One region of the Halomonas sp. DP4Y7-1 genome, then DNA from elsewhere that is predicted to be linked to it. Evidence: predicted binding sites of a transcription regulator. Region 1 holds the regulator's gene; each other region holds the start of a gene.
The links. Region 1 encodes FNR, which switches genes on or off when oxygen is low (the NO sensors DNR and NnrR bind a similar motif). Its sites were predicted from a motif close to TTGATNTANATCAA; they were not measured.
Positions count from the first base shown of each region.

Region 2: petA (ubiquinol-cytochrome c reductase iron-sulfur subunit) is a predicted target of FNR. The motif match lies at 3,830-3,843, and genes of this name have one in related genera.
Region 3: ccoM (cytochrome c oxidase subunit CcoM) is a predicted target of FNR. The motif match lies at 3,189-3,202, and genes of this name have one in related genera.
Region 4: KUV72_RS13405 (OmpW/AlkL family protein) is a predicted target of FNR. The motif match lies at 3,099-3,112, and genes of this name have one in related genera.

Region 1 is NZ_JAHVKS010000002.1:355,577-361,307, forward strand. It holds gene KUV72_RS05170 (heavy metal translocating P-type ATPase) at 1-419, shown strand, start outside; gene ccoS (cbb3-type cytochrome oxidase assembly protein CcoS) at 416-655, shown strand; gene KUV72_RS05180 (sulfite exporter TauE/SafE family protein) at 665-1,351, shown strand; gene fnr (fumarate/nitrate reduction transcriptional regulator Fnr) at 1,510-2,250, shown strand; gene ttcA (tRNA 2-thiocytidine(32) synthetase TtcA) at 2,501-3,424, opposite strand; gene KUV72_RS05195 (hypothetical protein) at 3,654-3,893, opposite strand; gene KUV72_RS05200 (3'-5' exonuclease) at 3,979-4,671, opposite strand; gene KUV72_RS05205 (DUF294 nucleotidyltransferase-like domain-containing protein) at 4,668-5,731, opposite strand, start outside.
Region 2 is NZ_JAHVKS010000004.1:145,232-150,962, reverse strand. It holds gene KUV72_RS09665 (ClpXP protease specificity-enhancing factor) at 1-7, opposite strand, end outside; gene sspA (stringent starvation protein SspA) at 239-865, opposite strand; gene KUV72_RS09655 (cytochrome c1) at 1,047-1,817, opposite strand; gene KUV72_RS09650 (cytochrome b) at 1,817-3,076, opposite strand; gene petA (ubiquinol-cytochrome c reductase iron-sulfur subunit) at 3,076-3,675, opposite strand; gene rpsI (30S ribosomal protein S9) at 4,336-4,725, opposite strand; gene rplM (50S ribosomal protein L13) at 4,739-5,167, opposite strand; gene zapE (cell division protein ZapE) at 5,410-5,731, opposite strand, start outside.
Region 3 is NZ_JAHVKS010000004.1:273,230-278,960, forward strand. It holds gene KUV72_RS10195 (SEC-C domain-containing protein) at 1-363, shown strand, start outside; gene KUV72_RS10200 (AmpG family muropeptide MFS transporter) at 424-1,788, opposite strand; gene rfaH (transcription/translation regulatory transformer protein RfaH) at 1,995-2,537, shown strand; gene KUV72_RS10210 (peptidylprolyl isomerase) at 2,563-3,069, shown strand; gene ccoM (cytochrome c oxidase subunit CcoM) at 3,265-3,378, shown strand; gene KUV72_RS10215 (proline--tRNA ligase) at 3,605-5,326, opposite strand.
Region 4 is NZ_JAHVKS010000006.1:250,771-256,501, forward strand. It holds gene putP (sodium/proline symporter PutP) at 1-1,377, shown strand, start outside; gene KUV72_RS13395 (hypothetical protein) at 1,528-1,821, opposite strand; gene KUV72_RS13400 (OmpW/AlkL family protein) at 2,376-2,984, shown strand; gene KUV72_RS13405 (OmpW/AlkL family protein) at 3,187-3,828, shown strand; gene KUV72_RS13410 (gamma-glutamylcyclotransferase family protein) at 3,940-4,440, opposite strand; gene KUV72_RS13415 (YqcC family protein) at 4,606-4,950, opposite strand; gene KUV72_RS13420 (amino acid ABC transporter ATP-binding protein) at 5,014-5,731, opposite strand, start outside.

The sequences.
Region 1 (5,731 bases):
ACAAGCTCACATTGGTCCGCAAGCGTCAGCAAGCGGGAGAGGTCGTTGCCATGGTGGGAGATGGCATCAACGATGTGCCCGTTCTGGCCGGGGCGGATCTCGCCATTGCCGTTGCTGGCGCCAGTGACCTGACCCGCACTCGCGCCGACCTGATCTTGCTCGGCGAGCCGCTGGAGCGTATCGTCCAGGCTATCCATAGCGCACGCCAGACGCGCCGCATCATTCGCCAGAACCTCGCCTGGTCAGTGCTCTACAACGTCGTCGCGCTGCCCGCCGCCGCGTTGGGCTTCGTGCCTCCGTGGCTCGCCGCCATCGGCATGTCGATCAGCTCGCTGCTGGTCATAGGCAATGCCCTTCGCCTGAGACGCGCGGCGCCGCCATCACCCTCACGTCTTGCCGTAGCGGCGCATGCTCAATGAACATTCTCTATCTGTTGATACCGCTGTCGCTGATCCTGTTGAGTCTGGCGGTATGGGCGTTTTTCTGGGCGGTCCGCAACGATCAATTCGACGATCTGGAGGGTCCTGCCTATCGCATCCTGTTCGAGGACGAAGACCCGCCGACATCGAACCCATCCAGAAAGCCGGCAAAAGAGACACCGGTCGATGACACAACAGCCGACGAACATGATTCCACGCCACCCCCTGGATCCTGAGCAGAACGCATGAACCCAGTAGGTCTAGACCTGCCGCCCGCGATGGCGGCTTTTGTCTTCGGGCTGCTTGGCGGAGCACATTGCATCGGCATGTGCGGCGGTATAATGAGCGCCCTGACCTTTGCCATTCCCCCGAGCATGCGCCACCCTGTTCGTGTAGGAATTTTACTACTTGGCTACAACTCGGGACGTCTGTTCAGCTACTGCCTGGCAGGCGCTATGGTCGCAAGCCTAGGCTCTGTGGTGGCGCTGGCACCGGGCATGCGGGACCTGCTGCAGGTGGTTGCCAGCCTGATGCTGATCACGATGGCGCTTTACATTGCCAACCTGTGGAAAGGGCTACGCTGGCTGGAGGCATTGGGCCAGCGCCTGTGGAGGTACCTGGAGCCAGCAGGACGTCGCCTGTTGCCAGTGGTCAAGCTACCTCAGGCGGTTGCACTCGGGGCCATCTGGGGCTGGCTGCCCTGTGGCCTGGTGTATTCCATGCTGGCATGGAGCATGGCCATCGCAGACCCTGCCCGTGGAGCACTACTCATGCTCTGCTTTGGCCTGGGGACGCTACCGGCACTGGTGACAACAGGGATTGCTGCGCGTCAGCTGCAGAGTTTGCTGGCACACTCTGCCACACGATTTATGGCAGCGGGCATGATTGTCGGTTTAGCTGTGTGGAATATCCTACAAATTGTAGGAAATTGACGATTATCATATCGCCGCCAGATTATTGAGGCAAAAGAGGTATATGCACCTTTGGCCTAATATCTGTGTGTAGAATAGCGACAATAGCATGCAGCAAGGGAAAGCCAGTTTCCTACATGCTTTGCTCATCATGAACCCCAGACCCACAGGAGCTGCGAATGAGTCCATCGGCCCAAGATCGACGGCGCCCCATGCTACATGAGACTCGTTGCGAGTCCTGCAGCTTGAGCTCCCTGTGCCTTCCGTTGTCGCTGGAGACCGCTGACCTCGAGCGCTTCGATTCCATTATCCGCCGTCATCCTCCGATCAAGAAGGGCACTCGCCTGGTCGAGCAGGGAGATCGCTTCACCAGCGTCTTCGCGGTTCGCTCCGGCAGCCTCAAGCAGATCACCACCGAAGGTAGTGGCGAAGCGCAGTTGACCAACTTCTTCTTGCCCAGTGAGCTGGTCGGCCTGGACGGCATCGACGATGGCAGATATCCCGGCAGCGTGGTGGCACTCGAGACCACGACCGTATGCGAGATTCCCTTCGATCGCCTTGACGCCCTGACCCAGACGCTGCCGGAACTACGCGCGCAACTGTTCCGCACCCTCAGCAAGGAGCTGCGCGAAGATCGACGCATGATGCAGCTGCTGTCGCGCAAGACCGCTGACCAACGACTGGCCTGCTTCTTCCTCGGACTGTCGGACCGTTTCCGCCGCCGCGGCTACTCGCCGTTCAGCTTCCGCCTGTCCATGTCCCGGGCAGATATCGGCAACCACCTGGGACTAGCCGTCGAAACGGTCAGCCGCATTCTGGGGCGCTTTCAACAGCAGGACCTAGTGGCGGTCTCTGGACGGGAGGTCAATATCCTGGACCTCGCCTCACTGTCGAACCTGGCTGACACCGACGCCAGCTGATCCGCGGCGCTGACAGGGCCTGGGGCCGACAGCGACCGATAGACGTCGTGCCACGCCACGAGCCCAGCCCCCCTAGGTAGGGCGACGATATACCGACTCCATCAACAAGAGAGGCCGCATCCCAGGATGCGGCCTCTTGCTATCTTATCGGGACGAGCGTTCAGGCATTGAAGAGGGCCACTGCGTGATGTGGCCCTAGCTCGCTTCGCGCTTCAGCAGTGCCTTTTCAGCAAGGCTTGTTCAGGCGAGCTTAGTCGGCGTCAACGATATCAATACGCCGAGCCTGGCGATGCGCCTGCACGGCCTCCAGACCTTCAAAGTCGAACAGCTCGCGGTCTGCCAGCTGCGAGGGTGCCACGTTGGTCACGGCCTTGAACATGCTCTCCAGGCGCCCTGGGTGCTTGGCCTCCCACTCTGCCAGCATTTCCTTCACCACCTGGCGCTGCAGGTTGGGCTGCGAACCGCAGAGGTTGCAGGGAATGATCGGAAAGGCCATGGCATCGCTGTAGGCCTGGATGTCCGCCTCGCGGCAGTACGCCAGCGGCCGGATGACAATGTTCTTGCCATCATCGGACAGCAGCTTGGGCGGCATGGCCTTGAGACTTCCCCCGAAGAACATGTTGAGGAACAGCGTCTCGAGAATATCCTCGCGGTGGTGTCCCAGGGCAATCTTGGTCGCACCGATCTCTTCCGCAAAACCGTACAGCGACCCTCGGCGCAGTCGCGAGCACAGCGCGCAGGTGGTCTTGCCCTCGGGGGTCTTTTCCTTCACCACCGAGTAGGTGTCACGCTCGAGGATGTGGTAGTCCACGCCAATGCTGTCCAGGTAGTCCGGTAGCACGTGCTCGGGAAAGCCGGGCTGCTTCTGGTCGAGGTTGACCGCCACCAGGGAGAAGTTCACCGGCGCATTGCGCTGCAGGCTGCGAAGAATCTCGAGCATGGTGTAGCTGTCCTTGCCGCCGGACAGGCATACCATGACCTTGTCGCCTTCCTGAATCATGCCGTAATCGATGATGGCGTTGCCGGTCTGACGCCGCAGACGCTTCTGCAGCTTGTTGAACTCGCGCTTGGCCTTGGCCTGGGCGCGCTCGTCGTCAGCTGCCGGGGACGCGGCATCACGACGGTCGAGGACACGGGGATCAAACAGGGAGGCGGAAGCGGGCTGAGCAGACATGGGCAGGGCACATCACGGCTGAAAATGAAGACCCGCTAGTCTATCACTCACGTCCGCCACAGGCGAAGAAGTCAGCAACCACTCACCCCTGCGATTACGCTGGTTCACAACCGCGTGTCCTGGGCCAAGGTGCTTTTGACTAGCCGCCCTGTGACTAGCCGCCCTGTGACTAGCCGCCCTGTGACTAGCCGCCCTGTGAAGAGAGGACCTGTGACAAGACGACCTGTGGCTAGACGACTTGTAGTGCCAGCAGATAGCGCGCCACCACACCAAGCAACAGCAGCAAGATGCCGAAGCGTTGCCAGGCGTGCTCACTCACCGTCAGCGTCAGACGCTTCTCCCAGAACTTGACCATCCCCCACAGGTCACGGGTGCGGCGATAGTACTGGCAGTAAGCCACCATCACAGCCAACAGGCCAAGCGATAGCAAGGTCGGCTCAAGCAACATCATCAGACCATGAAGGCTCATGCAAAGATCTCCCCATTACGGTGACTACGGCACCTGACACGCCGCTCGTCCCAGGTCACGCGTCGTGACAGCGGCGTGGATGGAATCATCGGGACGACTCGGCCAGCGCGTCGGCGTCCAGCCGCAAATGCATCAGTGCCGTAGTGACGGCATCACCCAATGCGGTATGCCGTCCCATGATCGGCACTCCCAGGCGCTCTGCCAATTGTTCGAAAGTCGGCTGCAGCTCAAGTTCGGGGTGGCTGCGCCGCATCCGCTTGCGGTACTGCTGCGCCACATCGATGGTGGCGTTAGGCAACGAGAAGCCAAACTCCGCCTTGAGATAGCGATCGAGCATGGCCAGGTCAAAGTCGATGCACCACCCCACCAGCGGACGGTTGCCGATGAATTCCAGCAGCGTCTCGAGGGCATCACGCACCGGCATTCCCCCCTCAAGATCGACCCCACGCAGGCGGTGAATCTTGATGGAATCACCATCCAGGCTGGCCGGGGGCTCCAGGCGCAGATCAAGCGACTCGCTGGTCAACACGCGCCCATCGTGGATCCGCACTGCCGCAATCGACACCAGTTCGGCGCGACGCGTATCCAGGCCGGTGGTCTCGCAGTCGATGGACACCAACTCATCACCGGTGTAGGGATTGAACAGCCAGGCAAAATCGCCATCGGCTTGACGACGGCGGTCGGCCGCACGTCTGATCGCTCGCAGCATGGGGTACTCTCCTAAACGAAACCACTGACGCCAGGTCAGTTTTCCCTGAGGCGATGCCTCGACGCTCATGCATACTCCAGGTGATAACGATGGGACAGACTGCCCTTGAACTCCTTCACCAGATGAAGTGCCTCCCGCAACAGGTCACGCTCCAGGGAGTTGAGGGACTGCACCACCACGTTGTCGCTGGCCAGGAGATCATCGCGCTGGCACCTGAGCTGGGCCTTGAGCCTCAGCTCACTGAACAGTGACAGCGCCTCACCGAGGTCTTCCGCCACCTCTGCATCGAGGCGACCGAGCCTAGCCAGAGCGGACAGGCGATCGTGGGTCGAGGTCTCGCGCAGGCCAGCATCCAGCGCCATGGTGCGAACCCCATGAACGATCGGGAAGATGCCCCCTTTCTTGATGTCGATGCCGTGTGCGGGCTTCTTGAGCGAGCCGAACAGCGTCAATGGCGTAGAGAACCGCAGTACCGCGCGGGCCAGATGGGTCAGCAACAGCGCGTTGCCCCTGGTCTCCTCGATCAACACATCACGCAGGCGGTCCACCAACGCCATGTCACCTGCCACGCCAGCGACATCCACCAGAATCGCCAGGCTCATCAAGCTATTGCCATCCGGTTCCGCGACCCATCGCCGAATACGCCCGCGCCACTGCTCCAGCGTTCCTGTCCATTGGGGATTGGACACCATGATATTGCCGGGGCAGCGCGGATAGCCCAGGTCCATCAGCACCTCGGTAAAACGACGACTGTCCGCGGCCAGGTCCGGCCACTCGAGGTCGTCCGGGAGAATCAGCGCGTTGTCCTGATCCGTCTTGAGGATCTGCTCGCCCCTGCCCTCACTTCCCAGCACGACAAGACAGACACGGTCGCGCTGAGGGGCGGGCATCGAAAACTGCCATGCCTTGCCAATAATGCGACCGTTAAGCGCTGACAGCATGCCCATGGCAAAGCGCATGCGAATTCCCTGCGCCATCAGTGCATCGATCAGCTCAGGCGTGCGCTGGCTGGCCTCGTTCAGTTCCGCCAGGCTGTCAGCCTGCTCCACCTGAAGACTGACCACATAGCTGCGACTGGAGAAATAGCTCAGCACATCGGTCAACTCGACCACGCCTTCCAGCGCGCCTT
Region 2 (5,731 bases), on a different contig from region 1:
ACTTCATACTTTGGCCCTCTTGGTTGGCAAATGGGAACTCGGATCGTCCCGACCGAGGCCGGCTACCCGGGGTGTCGCCACACTGGGCGTACTCCGTGCCTGCAACCAGGCAGCCGCACCACGGCAACATGCAGAAAGGCGAGAGGCCGCAGCGCTCTCGCCGTCATTCTTTCGGGACCGCTCGCGGCCCCGAACGGCGCGTCGCCACCCAGCACCGACTCTCACGGGCAGGTTGCCTTCAGGGACGAATTTCGCGCTCGGCTTCGGACAGAGAAGCGCGGAAGCCATCACGAGCAAACACTTTTTCCATGTAGCTCATCAACGGACGCACCTGCTTCTCCGGCAGCTCGATGTTGAGCGCGGGCAAACGCCACAGAATCGGCGCCAGGCAGCAGTCCACCAGAGTGAACTCTTCACTCATGAAGAACGGCATGTCTTCGAAGATCGGCGAGATCCCTATCAAGCTCTCCCGCAGTTCCTTACGCGCCTTGTCGGCTTCTTTCTTGCTGCCGGACAGGATGCGATCGACCATCGGGCACCACTCGCGCTCGATGCGGTGCATCCAAAGACGGCTCTGAGCACGCGCAACGGGGTAGACCGGCAGCAGCGGCGGATGCGGAAAACGCTCGTCCAGATACTCCATCATGACCTTGGACTCGTACAACACCAGGTCACGATCCAACAGCGTCGGCACGCTGTTGTACGGGTTCAGGTCCGCAAGCTCCTCGGGATGCTTGTCGTCAGTCACTTCGACAATATCCACTGCGACGCCCTTTTCAGCCAGCACGATCCGCACACGGTGACTGAAATGGTCCTCGCCACCGGAATAGAAGATCATCGACGACCGCTTGGCCACTACACCCATGAAACAATCCTCGCATCAGTTCAAGCCGGGATGATAACACGACAACCCCCTGTACGGGGGGCAAGAAGGGGACATCTTTCACCCTCGCGCGAGCGTTTTCGCCACACGGGGCGCCACATCATAGCGCACAACGCACGGCGGGCGCATGGTCTCCCATACGCCCGCCCGTGCTGTCACTGCCTCAATGAATGTCGCGCCAATACTCACGCTTGAGGAAGTACGCCACGATGCCGAACAAAAATATGAAGATCAGCACCTTGGGGCCTAGCGCCTGGGCATGAAGCTTGGACGGCTCGCCGACGTAGGCAAGGAAGTTGGTCAGGTCATACACGGCCTGCTCGAACTCCTTGGGCTCCATGCTGCCGGGCGAGGTAATCTGCAGCGTCTCGCAGGACTGGAACTTGCCCGTCAGCGGGTCCAGCTCGGCGTCGCCTACCGCATGATCAGACGCCGCGCAGACCTGCTCCTGAACCCCCTGCAGAGGCTCCAGCACGTTGGGCATGCCTACAGACGGGAACACCACATTATTCACCCCGGTCGCCCGCTCGCTGTCGCGATAGAAGCTCAGCAGGTACGTGTAGATCCAATCGGTGCCCCGCAGCCTTGCCTCCAAGGTCAGGTCGGGTGGCGCCTTGCCGAACCACACTTCTGCATCCTCGGCGCTCATGGCCTTGTGCATTTGATCGTTGTAGCCGAGATCCGGCGAAAAGATCAGATTATCCTCGACCAGATCCTGAGGCATATCCAGGTCTTCTGCAGCCCGTGAAAACCGCTGGTACTCGAGCGAATGACAGCCCATGCAGTAATTCACGTACAGCTTCATCCCGCTCTGCAGAGACGCCTGGTTTTCCAGGTCCGGTGACATGCTGCGCAGATGCACCCCCTCTCCGCCCGCGGCCAAGGCGGCCATGGGGACTAGCGCGAAGAGCAGTGCGAACAGTTGCTTTTTCATTAGCCAGTCACCCTTTCAGGAACGGGTTTGGTCTTCTCCAGCCGGGTATAGATCGGCATCAGCAGGAAGAAGGCGAAGTAGATCACCGTGCAGACCTGGGCGAGCAACGTGCGGCCTGCCGTGGGCGGCAATACCCCAAGCACACCAAGAATCACGAAACTGATGGCAAACAGCACCAGCATGATCTTCGAGATCCAGCCTTTGTAGCGAATCGAGCGCACCGGCGAGCGGTCAAGCCAGGGCAGCACGAACAGCACTGCAATGGCTGCCCCCATGAAGATGACGCCGAGGAACTTGGCATCAAGACCGAACAGCGAGAAGGTAATCGCGCGCAGGATGGCGTAGAACGGCGTGAAGTACCAGACCGGCGCGATATGGTCCGGGGTCTTCAAGGGATTCGCCGGCTCGAAGTTGGGCTTCTCGAGGAAATACCCGCCACCTTCGGGGAAGTAGAAGATCACCGCACAGAAGACAAACAGGAACACGGCGACACCCACAATGTCCTTGACCGTGTAGTAGGGATGGAAGGGTATCCCGTCCAGCGGTTTGCCGGTTTCATCCTTCTTGGCCTTGATGTCGATGCCATCAGGATTGTTGGAGCCCACTTCATGCAGCGCAATGATGTGCAGCACCACCAATGCCAGGATCACGATCGGCAGCGCCACCACGTGCAGGGCAAAGAAGCGGTTCAGGGTAATCCCGGAGATCAAGTAATCTCCGCGTACCCACTGGGCCAGGTCCGGACCGATGCCGGGGATGGCGGAAAACAGGGAAATGATGACCTGAGCGCCCCAGTAGGACATCTGCCCCCAGGGCAGCAGGTAACCCATGAAAGCCTCGGCCATCAGCGCCAGATAGATCGCCATGCCGAAGATCCAGACCAGCTCACGGGGCGCCTTGTAGGAGCCGTAGAGCAGACCACGAAACATGTGCAGATAGACCACCAGGAAGAATGCCGAGGCGCCGGTGGAGTGCATGTAGCGGATCAGCCAGCCGTACTCCACATCCCGCATGATGTATTCGACGGAGGCAAAGGCGCCCTCGGCGCTGGGGTTGAAACTCATGGTCAGCCAGACGCCGGTCAGAATCTGATTGACCAGCACCAGCAGAGCGAGGGATCCGAAGAAGTACCAGAAATTAAAGTTCTTGGGCGCGTAATACTCTGACAGATGCTCCTGCCACATCTGGGTCGCCGGGAATCTATCGTCGATCCAGCGCATGAGACCGCGCTCGGCCTTGGCCTTGTTGGGATTTGCCATTACGCACCCTCCCCGTCTTCACCGACCACGATGACCGACTCGTTGACAAAGTAATAGGGCGGAACCTCCAGGTTCACGGGAGCGGGAACGTTGCGAAAGACCCTGCCCGCCAGATCAAAACGCGAACCGTGGCAAGGACAGAAGAAGCCGCCCGGCCAGTCTTCTACCCCCACCCCTTCGGCATTGGGTTCGGGCTTGAACAGCGGCGAGCAGCCAAGGTGCGTACAGATCCCCACCAGCACCCCGATCTCAGGCCGAATGGAGCGCAAATGGCCTCCGGCATAGCCGGGCTGCTGCGGCTTGGCAGACTCGGGGTCGGCCAGCACGTCTTCTCCCAGCGCCTCGGTTCGCTCAATCATCTCTGGAGTGCGATTGATGACCCATACAGGCCGCCCGCGCCACTCGACGGTCATTCTCTGCCCCGGCTCGAGCTTCGAGATATCCGCCTGAACGGGAGCCCCTGCCGCCCGCGCTCTGGCACTCGGCTGCCAGGATGCCACAAAGGGAACCGCTACCCCGACAGTGCCGACCGCCCCAACCACGGAGGTAGCACCCACGAGGAAACGGCGCCGCCCCTTGTTCACGCCGTTGTCTGCCATGATCTGGTTTCTCCCATCAGACTTTATCCGTTGTTGTTTTCACGGTCCCTTGAATGTCCGTGACCACGGATACAAGTGGCTTGTATGTTAGGAAATCCCCCCCACCCGCACAAGAAGACCTCCGGGCAAGACACCCCGTGCAAGCCCCATACATTTGACATGGAACAACTTTATGACGATGTGCCCGAGCGCCCTGCGGCAAAAGAAGGGCCTCAAGCGCATCAAGGCCGCAACTCCAGCCTCACAGGACGGCTAGCGGATCAGCACAAAAGTCATCAACGGTCGCATCGCGGAACACGCCCTGCCGGGTCGGGTGCAGCACTCGCGGCAGACGCAGCGTGGTAAAAGGGGTAGCGCACTGGAAACCAAGAGGGAGGCACGCTAGCAAGAAGGAGGCAGCGCAAGGAGACCATCAGAGGTCGAGCTAGAGAAAAACCGATAGGAAGGGATAGGAAGAGACACAAGAAGAAGCACAAGAAGAGCGACAAGAAGCGGGAGACGCAGAGAGGACACGAGAAACGCACGGAGCGACAGCCCCTGGGAGCAAGTTCGGGCTCGTTACCGACGTAGACGCCACGCGCACACGCGCAAAAACCGCATCCGAAAACGACAGCGCCCGGGCCAATGGCCCGGGCGCTGTGCGATCGGCAAGCGTATCGATTAACGCTTGGAGAACTGCGGGCGACGACGCGCCTTGCGCAGACCGACCTTCTTACGCTCGACTTCACGTGCGTCACGAGTGACGTAGCCAGCTGCGCGCAGCGGCTTGCGGAAGTCTTCATTGTACTGCATCAGGGCACGGGTAATGCCGTGACGGATAGCGCCAGCCTGGGCACTGCCGCCGCCGCCCTTGACGGTGACGTAGACGTCGAACTGCTCGAGAGTCTCGGTCAGTTCCAGCGGCTGACGAACCACCATGCGACCGGTAACACGGCCGAAGTATTCGTTCAGGTCACGGCTGTTGACGGTGATCTTGCCGGTGCCCGGCTTCAGGAAGACGCGCGCGGTAGAGGTCTTGCGGCGCCCGGTACCGTAATACTGCTGTGTCATGGCGAAGATTCCCTCAGATGTTCAGTTCTTGCGGCTGCTGGGCAGCGTGCGGATGTTCGGAACCGGCGTAGACCTTGAGCTTGGCGTGCATGGCACGACCCAGCGGGCCCTTCGGCAGCATGCCCTTGACGGCGCCTTCGATGACACGCTCAGGCGCGTGGTCGATCAGCTGATTGAAGGTCATGGAGCGCAGGCCACCCGGGTAACCGGTGTGACGGTGGTACATCTTGTCGCTGGCCTTGTTGCCAGTCACCTTCACCTTCTCGGCGTTGATGACGACGATGTAGTCACCGGTGTCCACATGGGGAGTGTATTCCGGCTTGTGCTTGCCACGCAGGCGGCGAGCAATTTCGGTAGCCAGACGACCGAGCGTCTTGTCCGCGGCATCGACGACATACCAGTCGCGCTGGACGGACTGCGGCTTAGCACTGAACGTCTTCATGGATGAAATCACCAATTCGATGTGTTGGATCTCCCGGCTCTTCTCCTGATAGCGCTTGAATACTCGCGACACCAGGCAGCACCGTGCAGAGATCATCCCTATTTTTCTTGGTTGCCCGACACCACAACCCACCGGGGTGTCGGCACAACGGTCGAGCGAGCGCGCATTCTACACAACCACAGGCTCGACGTCACCCTCTGTTTCTACAGCGGGGTCTTTTCCTGACAGCCAACGGCGGTGGCTCACGGCTTGTGCGGCAAGGCCAGATACTCCCGTGACTGCATTTCCTGCAGCCGCGATAGCGTTCGCTCAAACTCGAACTCGAGCTTACCCCCGTGATACAGCGCTTCGGCCTCCACCTCAGCCGACATCAGCAGCTTCACGCCGCGATCATAGAACTCGTCGACCATGTTGATAAAGCGGCGAGCCTGATCGTCGGTGGCACCGTCCATCTTGCGCACACAGGACACCAGCACCGTATGGAACTCGCGCGCCAGCTCGATGTAATCGTTCTGACTGCGCGGTCCGTCGCATAGCTCGAGGAAGTCGAACCAGACAACGTCC
Region 3 (5,731 bases), on a different contig from region 1:
GGCCGTGACGGCGAGGCGTTGTCGATGAGTCGGCAGGCGCTGGAGCAGGCAAGCGAAACGGATGCCGCTGAGCAGGATGCGCCGCTGTTGGGCATGTACATGGGTCAGGTGCTGGCACTGTACCGACTGGGGCAGCTCGACGACGCGGCGGCCGCGCTGGAGAGAGCCAAGCGCCATAACAGCCATGCGGTCTCTCTGCTGTGCAGCGACAACCCCCAGCGCGCGGCGACGCCTCCCAATGGACAATTGGCAGAGCCTGGCACCCGTGCCGAAGCCTGGCAGTACCGCACCCTGATGCGTGACCAGTGGCGGACGACTCCAGGGGCGCTGGACTGGTTGCAGGAACGCGGTTCTCGCCGCTGAAGTGACCGCCCGGCGAGCGAACGTCAGCCGCACCTTTGCGTCTGACGTTCGCTACCGGTATCAGGCCTCGGCGCTGGAGGGCTCTTCCTTCACATAATACCGTTTGATCCACAGCGCCATCGCCACCGCCGGAAGGCCAAGAAGCGAGGCCAGCACGAAGAAGCTGGGGTAGCCCCAACCCTCCACGACCAGCCCGCCAAAGCCTGACAGAAACTTGCCAGGCAAGGTCATCAGTGACGAGAACAGCGCATATTGAGTGGCCGTGTAAGCGCGAGACGTCAGGCTTGAAAGAAACGCCACGAACACCACGCTGGCCAGACCGTTGCTGAGGTTATCGCCCATGATGGTCAGCACCAGCAATTCTTTCTGAGCGCCGCTCATGGCGAGCCAGGTAAACATAAGGTTGGTGAGCACGGTGGCGGCAGCCCCTATCACCAAGATGCGTCCGATGCCGAAGCGCACGACCAGGACCCCGCCGAGCAGTCCCCCCAGTAGGCTCATGACCACGCCAAACACCTTGGTCACGGTGGCGATGGTGTCCAGGCTGAAGCCCAGGTCAACGTAGAGCGGATAGGCCATCGACGCCATCGCCAGGTCGCTGATGCGGTAGATGCCGATGAACACCAGCAGTCCCAGGGCACCTAGCCCAAAGCGCGAGAAGAAATCCAGGAAAGGACAGACCACCGAGCCGATCAGCCAGGCTCCGGTGCGCCTGAACCAGGCGGGTTGGCCTTGGCTGGCACGCAGGAAGCTCCTGACCCTGGGTTCTGCGCTGAGGCGCTGTGCCAGGGGCTTGCGGGGAGGCTCGGGGCGCAGCAGCACGGTGATCATGCCAATGGCGGTCAGTGCGGCCATGCACTGATAGGACAGTTGCCAGGAGCCCAGGTCGGCCAGGTACAAGGCTCCTGCGCCCGCCATGATCAGGCCACCGCGATAGCCAATGATGTAAGTCGAAGCCATGGCTGCCTGCACATCGTCTTCCGCTGACTCGATGCGAAAGGCGTCGATGGCGATGTCCTGGGTGGCGGAGCCGAAGGCGACCATCAGGGCGAACAGCGCCACGCTGCCAAGTTGCTGTGCAGGATCAAGCGTTGATAGGCCCACCAGTCCGGCCATCATCAGTGTCTGGCCGGCCAGCATCCAGCTGCGTCGCTGGCCCAGCCAGCGTGTCAGCAGAGGCAACCGAAAGGCGTCGACCACAGGCGCCCAGAAGAACTTTATCGAATACAGCAGTCCTATCCATGAGAAGAAGCCGATGGCTGCCACCTCAACCCCGGAGGTGCGCAGCCAAGTCGTCAGGGTGGAAAACACCAGCAGGAACGGAAGGCCGGCAGAGAAGCCCAGAAACAGCATGGCCAGTACAGGCGGCCGCAGATAGACGCCAAGGGCCTCGATCCAGCGGCGCATGGCCGAAGGGGTGGGCATGTGAAAGCCTCCTTGCATGATGGTCGGCGATCCGAATGGTAAAATGCGCTCAGTATCCCGGCGCTGCTCGGCGAATTGTTGCAAAGCCGCAGGGACGATACCAGCGGCGCGCGACAAGCCGCGTCGGTGGCGAGCCGGAAACTGAGACCAAGACAGGCCCCCAGGTCATATCCTTGTCCGCCTGGTGGGTGCCCGGAAGGAGTTACATGAGTCACAGCATCAACGAGACGGTCACTGGTGGCGATTCCACGCCGCGCTGGTACGTGATCCAGTGCAAGGGTGGAGAGTCCTTTCGCGCCGCTCAGCATCTGGCCAATCAGGGCTACGAACTCTTCCATCCGGTGCTTGAAGTGCAGAAGAAGCGCCGCAACAAGCTGACCTGGGTCGAAGAGCCACTATTTCCTTACTACCTGTTTCTTCGCCTCGACCAGGTCGAAAGCAACTGGCGCCCCATTCGCTCGACCCGGGGGGTGCTGAAGATCGTCACCTTCGGCCTGTCGATGCCGGTACCGGTCAGCGACGAGCTGGTCGAGCTGTTGCGTCGGCACGGGCAAGAGAAGGACGAAGGCCCGGGGCAGCTGTATTTCCGCGCCGGCGAGAGCGTCGAAATCACCGACGGTCCGTTCAAGGACCTGAAGGCAGTGTTCGATAGCCACAAGGGAGAGGAGCGCGCCATCGTGCTGCTCAACATGCTGCATCGCCAACAGCGCCTTGAAATGCCTGTCGCCGCCTTGAAGCGTCAGGACTGAGACTTATCTCCGAAAGGAACGCATCATGAAGATTGCCCCTCAGAAAGTGGCCCAGCTCCATTATGTGCTCAGTAATAGCCACGGTGAGGTGCTCGACGACTCGCGTCAGCGAGGCGAGCCACTGGAATACCTTCACGGCCACGACAACCTGATGGCGGGGCTCGAGCGAGCGCTCGAAGCGACCGAGCCGGGTTCTCGTGTCGATGTCACCCTGGCCCCTGACGAAGCATACGGACGCAGGGATGAGTCTCTGGTCCGTGAGGTGGGGCGTCAGGCGTTCCCCGCGGCGGAATTGCGCCCTGGGATGTGTTTTCAGACCCCCGGCGATGCCGGTCCCCAGATCGTCACCGTGGTCGAGGTGAAGGACACCACGGTGGTGATCGACACCAATCACCCACTGGCGGGGCAGACCCTGCGCTATCAGGTCGAGGTGCTGGAGGTACGCGACGCGACCCGCGCGGAACTGGCGAAGGGGCACCCACTGCCCGCGGGTACCGAAGCCTCATCGGTGGAAGATCGCAAGGTGCTGTAGGCCGCTGGCTGACCACCGCCTGCGCTGTCCGCGACCGCCAGAAAAAGCCGCCCTTGGGCGGCTTTCGCGTGAATGGACGACGGCTGATATGGCGGCGGGCGAATGTCGCACAGGGACCCTTGACTCAGGTCAGCACAATTCATCAGGAGGGCGGCTAAGCTTGAACCATCAACACAGCAAGGGGAGGGCAGGGCCATGTATCTCGATGATGCAGTGATCTTCGGTCTGGGGGCTGTCGCCCTTTCTGTGGTCTTCATGGCGGGCTGGATCGCCTTTGTCATTCGCGACAGTCATCGTCGCAAGCGATAGGTTCCGCGTAGACAGGTTGGGTGTCATGTGCACAGCACCCAGCCATTGACCAGCGTCAGGGGAGGGGGAGTCATCCCCCTTTTTCAACCGGCCCTTCGGGGCCGGTTTTTTTATCTGCAGGATTCGCAGCACGGCATGAGCAGCCCTGCGGCTGTCGCGTCGCCGCCAGATCAGACCTGTGCCAACGGCCCGGACGCCTCAGCGCCCGGGACCGTTGAGGGCCCTGTTACAGGGCGATACGCTGCTTGAGGAAGTCGACGATGGCGTCGGCGGGCACCATGGTGGCGTCACTGTCGCGGCGCCCCTTGTACTCAAGCTCGCCCTTGTCCAGGCTACGGTCTCCCACGACCAGGCGATGGGGAAGGCCCATCAGCTCCTGGTCGGCAAAGCGCACGCCGGGACGCAGATCACGATCATCCAGCAGCACGTCGAAGCCTGCCGCGGTGAGCTCGTCATGCAGGCGATCGGCCGTTTCGCGCACGCGCTGGGACTTGTGTGCGTTCATCGGCACAATGGCCACATGGAAGGGGGCGATCGCATCGGGCCAGATGATGCCGTTGTCGTCGTGGTTCTGCTCGATGGCAGAAGCCACCACCCGGGTCACACCAATGCCGTAGCAGCCCATCCACGGGTGGATGGCACGACCTTCGTCACCGAGCACGGTGGCATTCATGGCTTCGCTGTACTTGCGGCCCAGCTGGAACACGTGACCGACCTCGATACCGCGCTTGATCGACAGTATCCCCTTGCCGTCCGGCGAGGGGTCGCCTTCGACCACATTGCGGATGTCGGCCACCTGGGGCAGCGCCACATCACGCTCCCAGTTGATGCCGAAGTAGTGCTTGCCGTCGACGTTGGCGCCGGCGCCGAAGTCGCTCATCAGCGCGACGCTGCGGTCGATCACGATCGGCATGTCGAGTCCCACCGGTCCCAGTGAGCCAGGCCCTGCGCCAACTGCAGCACGGATCTCTTCTTCGCTTGCCATGGTCAGCGGGGTGGCCACCTGCTCCAGATGCTCGGCCTTGACCTCGTTGAGCTCGTGGTCGCCGCGCACCAGCAGCGCCACCAGACCGCCTTCGCTGCCCTTGACCATCAGTGTCTTGATGGTCTTTTCGATGGCAAGGCCATGCTGTTCCACCAGGGTGGCGATGGTCTTGGCGTTGGGGGTGTCGACCAGACGCAGCTCCTCGCTGGGCGCTGCACGGCTGGCGTCACTGCCCAGCGGCGCCGGCAGCGCTTCAGCCTTCTCCATGTTGGCGGCGTAGCTGGACTCGGTGGAGAACACGATGTCGTCTTCGCCGGAGTCGGCCAGTACATGGAACTCGTGGGAGCCGGTGCCACCGATGGAGCCGTTGTCGGCGATCACCGGACGGAAGTCGAGACCCAACCGCGTGAAGATGCGCACATAGGCGTCATACATCTTCTGGTAGGTATCCTTGAGGGACGCCTCGTCCTGATGGAAAGAGTAGGCGTCCTTCATGATGAACTCGCGCGAGCGCATGACCCCGAAGCGCGGACGAATCTCGTCACGGAACTTGGTCTGAATCTGGTAGAAGTTGGCGGGCAGCTGCTTGTAGCTGGCAATTTCCTTGCGCACCAGGTCGGTAATGACTTCTTCATGGGTCGGGCCGACACAGTAGTCGCGCTGGTGCCGGTCCTTGAGGCGCAGCAGCTCAGGTCCATACTGCTCCCAGCGGCCAGACTCCTGCCACAGCTCGGCGGGCTGTACGGCAGGCATCAGCAGCTCCTGGGCACCGGCGCGATCCATTTCCTCGCGCACGACCCGTTCCACCTTGCGCAGAGTGCGCAGGCCCAGTGGCAGCCAGGTGTACAGGCCAGAGGTCAGACGGCGGATCATGCCCGCACGCAGCATCAGCTGGTGGCTGACGACTTCAGCGTCGGCAGGCGTTTCCTTGAGGGTACTGATCAGCAGGTCGGTGGCGCGCATGGGTCCGCAGATTCCTTCACATCGAGTCGATAGATCGTAGAGCGTCGAGGGATACGGCAGAGTCTTCTATTGCCGGTGATCAGGCGCTGCCTGATATCGGTCGACGCTCGCAATGGAGAGTGTGGTGTGTTGACGATGTCACTCATCAAAAGTGTCGAGCATTGTACGGTGAAGCTGTCGCGGCGGCAAAACAGCGTCATCCAGGGAAGCCAATCTTGGCAGCCTGCACAACGCCAGACCACCGTTGGTGCGAACCGGAATCTACGTACCGCAGCGGAGTCGACAGCGGGAGTGCTGCGCAGCGTTGGCCAGGTCAGCTAAGTGGTGCAGAAAAACGTGCTAGGATGCGTGCGAGTTTTCTCATGGAAGATGTCGCCAAGGCGGCGGGATGGCCTCCACGGCCGC
Region 4 (5,731 bases), on a different contig from region 1:
GACTACATTCTTGGCGGCCGCTCCCTGGGTCCCTGGACATCGGCCATCTCGGCGGGTGCCTCGGACATGTCGGGCTGGCTGTTGCTGGGTCTTCCCGGCGCCGCTTACGTCAGCGGACTGTCTGCATCCTGGATTGCCGTCGGCCTGCTGATCGGCACCTGGCTGAATTGGCTCATCGTTGCACGCCGCATGCGCATCTATACCTTCAAGGCCAGTGATGCGCTGACCCTGCCGGACTTCTTCGCCAAACGCTTCCGCGAGAAGGCGCCTCTGCTGCGGGTCATCTCGGCGGTGTTCATCCTGCTGTTCTTCCTGTTCTATACCAGTTCTGGTCTGGTGGCAGGCGGCAAGCTGTTCGAGACCGTGTTTGGTTTCGACTACACCATCGCGGTCACCGTCGGCACCCTCGCGATCATCTCCTACACCTTCTTTGGTGGCTTCCTGGCGGTATCCTGGACGGACCTTATCCAGGGCCTGATGATGGCCGCAGCGCTGCTGATCGTTCCGGTCATCGCCTTGACTGAGCTGGGCGGGCTCGGTGCCAGCGGCCAGCAGATCCTGGCAGAGAACCCCGACATGCTGAGCTGGTTCGTCGATGCTTCCACCGGCGAAACCCTCAGTACCATCGGCATCATCAGCTCCTTGGCCTGGGGCCTTGGCTACTTCGGTCAGCCCCACATTCTGGCGCGCTTTGCCGCCATTCGCTCCGAGGCGGACATTCCCACTGCACGCCGCATCGCCGTGACCTGGTCAGGACTGTGCCTGGTCTGCGCCATGGCCGTGGGCCTACTGGGCCTGGTCTACATGACCCGTGACCTGGGTGACGGTGAGACCATCTTCATGGTGATGGTCAACGCCATCTTCCACCCTCTGGTCGCAGGCGTTCTGCTGGCAGCCATTCTGGCGGCGGTGATGTCCACCGCGGATTCGCAGCTGCTGGTGTCCTCCTCTGCCCTGACCGACGACTTCTACAAGGCGCTGTTCCGCCCCGATGCCAGCCAATCAGAGCTGGTCTGGGTGGGACGCCTGGCTGTCGTGGGTATCGCCATCGTCGCCTACCTGCTGGCCATGAACCCTGACTCCACCGTACTGGGTCTGGTGTCTTATGCCTGGGCAGGTTTCGGTGCCGCCTTCGGTCCTGCCCTGATCATGTCGCTTTACTGGCGCCGCATGAACCAGTGGGGCGCCCTGGCCGGCATCGTGGTCGGCGGCGTCACCGTCGTGGCCTGGGCTGAACTGTCAGGTGGCCTGTTTGATCTGTATGAAATCGTACCGGGCGTGATCTTTGCCTACATCGCCATCGTGGTGGTCAGTCTTGCCACTCAGGAGCCTAGCCGCGAGATCACCGAAGAGTTCGATACACTGGAAGATGCATAAGCGCTGAATGACAGCCGTCACGCAGAAGGCCGCCCAGATGGGCGGCCTTCTGCATATGGGACGGCCTTCTCATATGGGGCGGTATTTGGCCTGTCACTAGTCACTGGTCACTGCTCACTGCGCCTCGGCCGTTGCATCACTCGGATGCCGTTATATCACGCCAATGGAGCGGGCCAACAACAAGGTGACGAAGGTCGCCAGGGCCAAGGGGTACCAGGGCGCGGCGCTCGCTCTCCGCAGCCACATGAGCATGCGAGACGCGCCGACAGTGGGCGCTGTGACCAACGGGTAGCACAATGGCAGTGCCAAGCCGACGCCGACTACCCAAAGCCCTAGCCCCACCATCAACACACGAGCAGGCAGTGTCAGACCACTGATCAGCCAGGGCTCCAGCAGCAGCCACACCGCCAACAAGGCGGAGGCGCCCAGCGCCAAGGCTGCCATCCCCCAAGGCACGTTGGAGACGCCCAGCAACCGGCTTCGGTTACGTCTGATCACAATGCCGCCCCCGCCATTGGTAGATGATTACCTCACAGTGAAGACGATTTCCGTCCGTTCAGCGAGGTTTCGCGTGGGCCACCCGTTGCCATTGCCCAGGTGTCCCCTGCTAGCCTGAGGCGTCGTCCACGGCAATTGACCGCCCCGTGTTGGCTTTCTCACTGCTGTCCCCTGGCCTTCCAGTCCTTGGCCTTCTGGCACCTGGACTTCTGGCCTCTAGCGTTTGCCCCTCGGGCCGTCGCTCCTGCGCCGTGGACTCAGCTTTTGTCTCGTGGCACTCCGCTGTTTGGCCCGTCACACACCCCAAATGTGCAAAAAAGTTGTACAGATTTGATTCAGTGACACGGTACCAGCTCGTTAGTTCCATAGTTTTTCGCTAGTTATCCCTATCGACTCGATTATTTATTTCTACAAGACATTTAGAAACACTGTTCGTAAACTGTGCCCTGTACAACATAGCTTCACCTTTCGAAGCCATAGGATCATCAAGGAGGTCCACCATGAAAATGACACGACTGATGGGAACCGCTGCTCTTCTCGCCACCACTGCTTTTGCTGCGCAGTCCGCCATGGCCTACCAGGCTGGTGACTTCTATGTGCGCGGTGGCTTTGAGAAGTCCGATCCCACTTCAGACAATGGTGACATCGCTGGTCAGGACATTGATGTCTCCGAAGAGAATGGATTTGCCTATGGCGCAGGTTACCTGTTCCACGACAAGTTCGGCGTCGAGCTGAACGGCTCCGAAGCCATGGAGCATGATATTGCTGTCGGCGGCGGCAACATTGGTAGCGTGGACCGCACCCCGGTCAACCTGATGCTCAACTACTACCCGCTGGGTGGCGTCGAAAACGCCCGTGTTCACCCCTACGTTGGCGTGGGCATGAACTACACCCACTTCTCGGACGAGAGCTTCAACGCCGAATTGGATAGCTCCTATGGCGCAGCCGCACAGGTTGGTCTTGACCTGAGCGTCACTGACAACCTGCTGGTGGGCACCTACGCACGCTACGCTGACGTCGACTCCGATATCGAAGTGAATGGCAGCGACGTCGGCGAAGCCGAAATCGATCCGATGACCATCGGTGCAGGCGTCACCTACCGCTTCTAACCAGAAGTAATTGAAAGACAGCGTCTGATTTCCATAGATCGCTGACACCACGGCGCCTGGCTTACCAGGCGCCGTTTTCGTTGGCCAATCCATTGGCATGAACCGAAAGAGGTATTGAGGCAGGTCAATAACTGCATTCTCACTACAGCATAGACTGGCTCACATCGGGTCCGCCCATTCGCCAGTACGCAAGGAGAACTGCATGCGCCATCCCCTGGTCACTACCGCACTGATTGCCACCCTTGGCTCCGCTGCCCTCATCAGCACACAAGCGCTTGCCGACTATGGCAAGGGCGACTTCTATACCCGCGTCGGTGTGGCCAAGGTCAAGCCTGACTCCGACAACGGGTCCTTGATGGGCGGCACCATGGACACCGATGTCCATGACGACAACGGTTTTGCCTTCACCCTCGGCTACCGCTTCCACGACAAGTTTGGCGTCGAACTGCTGGCCGCCGAGCCATTCGAACACGACGTGGACCTGAACGTGGGTGGCAACGATATTGGCGCGAGCGTCGAGCATCTGCCGCCGACTCTGACCGTGCAATACTATCCCTTCGGTGGCACCGCTTCCCGTGTCCAGCCCTATGCCGGCATCGGCGTCAACTACACCCACTTCTCTGATGAAGACATCGACCTTCAGGGTGCTGACCTGGACCTGGAAGAGTCCTGGGGCTGGGCTGGCCAGGCGGGCCTGGACCTGCTGATCGACGATCACTGGGCGGCCAACATGGCAGTGTGGTATCTGGATATCGACAGCGACGTCGATCTCAACGGCGAGGACATCGGCGAAATCGAGGTGGACCCCTACGTGATCATGGCCGGCATCAGCTACCGCTTCTGATCCAGAGCACGTCCGCATACATGCAGCGCCCGCTCCTGCCAGGCAGGCGCGGGCGCTGTGCTGTCGATGCCAGTGGCTGAGCCTGCGTGAGGCTCGAGCGAGGCAGCGGCTCTAGCGGGGATGGTGGCGAGAAAGTCCCAACCGCCCCAGGGTGGCATCATCGAGGTGCTCGACGGCCTCCACCGCTGCCAACGCCTGGTGGTAGCCCTCGCTCAGGAAGTCACGACCGGCCAGCAGGTGCTCGAGGTACTCGCGGGCGGGCTTGAGCCCCTCCCCCTGGCGCTCGGCGCTGGCGATATACACCCAGGCATCGATGACCCCCTCGGCGGTCTGCAGTGGCAAGCGCTGGCGCGTGTATTCATGGGGATAGCCTTCGAAGGGATCCATGGACGCGATCTGCTCAGGCACCATCAGCTCGAACAGAGCCCCTTCAACGCGCTCGCCAGCAGCGGGCACCACATTGGCGTGGGCAATTCCCGGTACTTTCGAGGCCTTGTTGAAACGCAGTGCGTATCCCTCAAGGGTCGCAGGCAACACGCGTCGCGTGTCTCCGATACGGGCCTCGACCCGTGCCAGGTTCATGTTACTGCCGTAGGCAAAGTACCAGGGCACGTTACGCTCCTCATCATCTTCGCGTGAGTGTTCATGACAGCGTCGGCTGACCTACTGGACGCTCTCTAGACCACTACCTAAAACGCTATCTAGAACACTATCTAGAACAGTATCCGCATCACGGTGCGCACCGGCGATACTCGCTCTGCCGAGGCTGGTGCGGTTTCAGTTGTCGGTGATCAAACGGTCAATGTCTTCCACCACCTTGCGCAGCAACACGCGATCCTGAGCGCTGGCCCCTTCCTGAATCAGATAGGCATCTACCGCAGGAGCGACATCACAGCTGGCGGGCAGCGCTGCCTGTTGATCTACCAGCACCTCAAGGCGTGCAATGAACACAAAGCGCAGCCATTGGGGCAGTGACATGGTGTCGATACAAAACGGCTGCTGACTGTTGAATGCCGCCGGCTCAGGCTTGTCCATGCGCCACATGTTGGCGGCTTTCATGGTGGCCTGAAGCTCCCTCAGGGCTGCGGCAAGATCCTCATGTACAGTGGGTTCGGTCGGCATACAGCCTCCCTGTCGTTAAAAATGAATAAGGTTGGGGCTCTGAAGCCAACGGACCGGCCCGCCCTAGCCGGGCGAGAGTGCGTCATCCGCAGGCAGCACCTTGCGTAGAAAATCGCGGGTCCGCGGATCCTGGGGCGATGTAAACAGCACCGAGGGTGGCCCCTGCTCGATAATGCGCCCACCTTCCATGAACACCACACGATCGGCCACGTCCCTCGCGAATGCCATCTCGTGGGTCACCACCAGCATGGTCTGTCGCTCCTGGGCCAGCTGCTTCATCAGTGCGAGCACTTCATCTACCCATTCAGGGTCCAGTGACGAGGTCGGTTCATCGAACAGAATGACCTCTGCCTGGGCGGCCATGGCACGACCAATACCCACGCGCTGCTGCTGCCCTCCAGAAAGCGATGCCGGATAGGCATCCGCCTTGTCCGCCATGCCGATGCGCTCGAGAATCTCGCGGGCACGGGCGTGGGCCTTGGCCTTGGGCCAGCGGTTGACGACAATCAAGCCCTCCGCGATGTTCTCCAGGGCAGTCTTGTTGGCGAACAGCGCGTAGTTCTGAAAGACGAAGGCAGTCCTGCGGCGAACTTCCAGGATGGAGGACTTGCTGGCAGATGCCAGGTCCAGGCTCAGCGAGCCCAGGGTAAGGCGTCCGCCATCAGGCCGCTCAAGAAAGTTGAGGCATCGCAGCAAGGTCGACTTGCCGGTACCGGACGGCCCGATGACCACGATAATCTCGCCCTGCTCGATGTTCAGGTCGATGCCATCAAGCACTCGC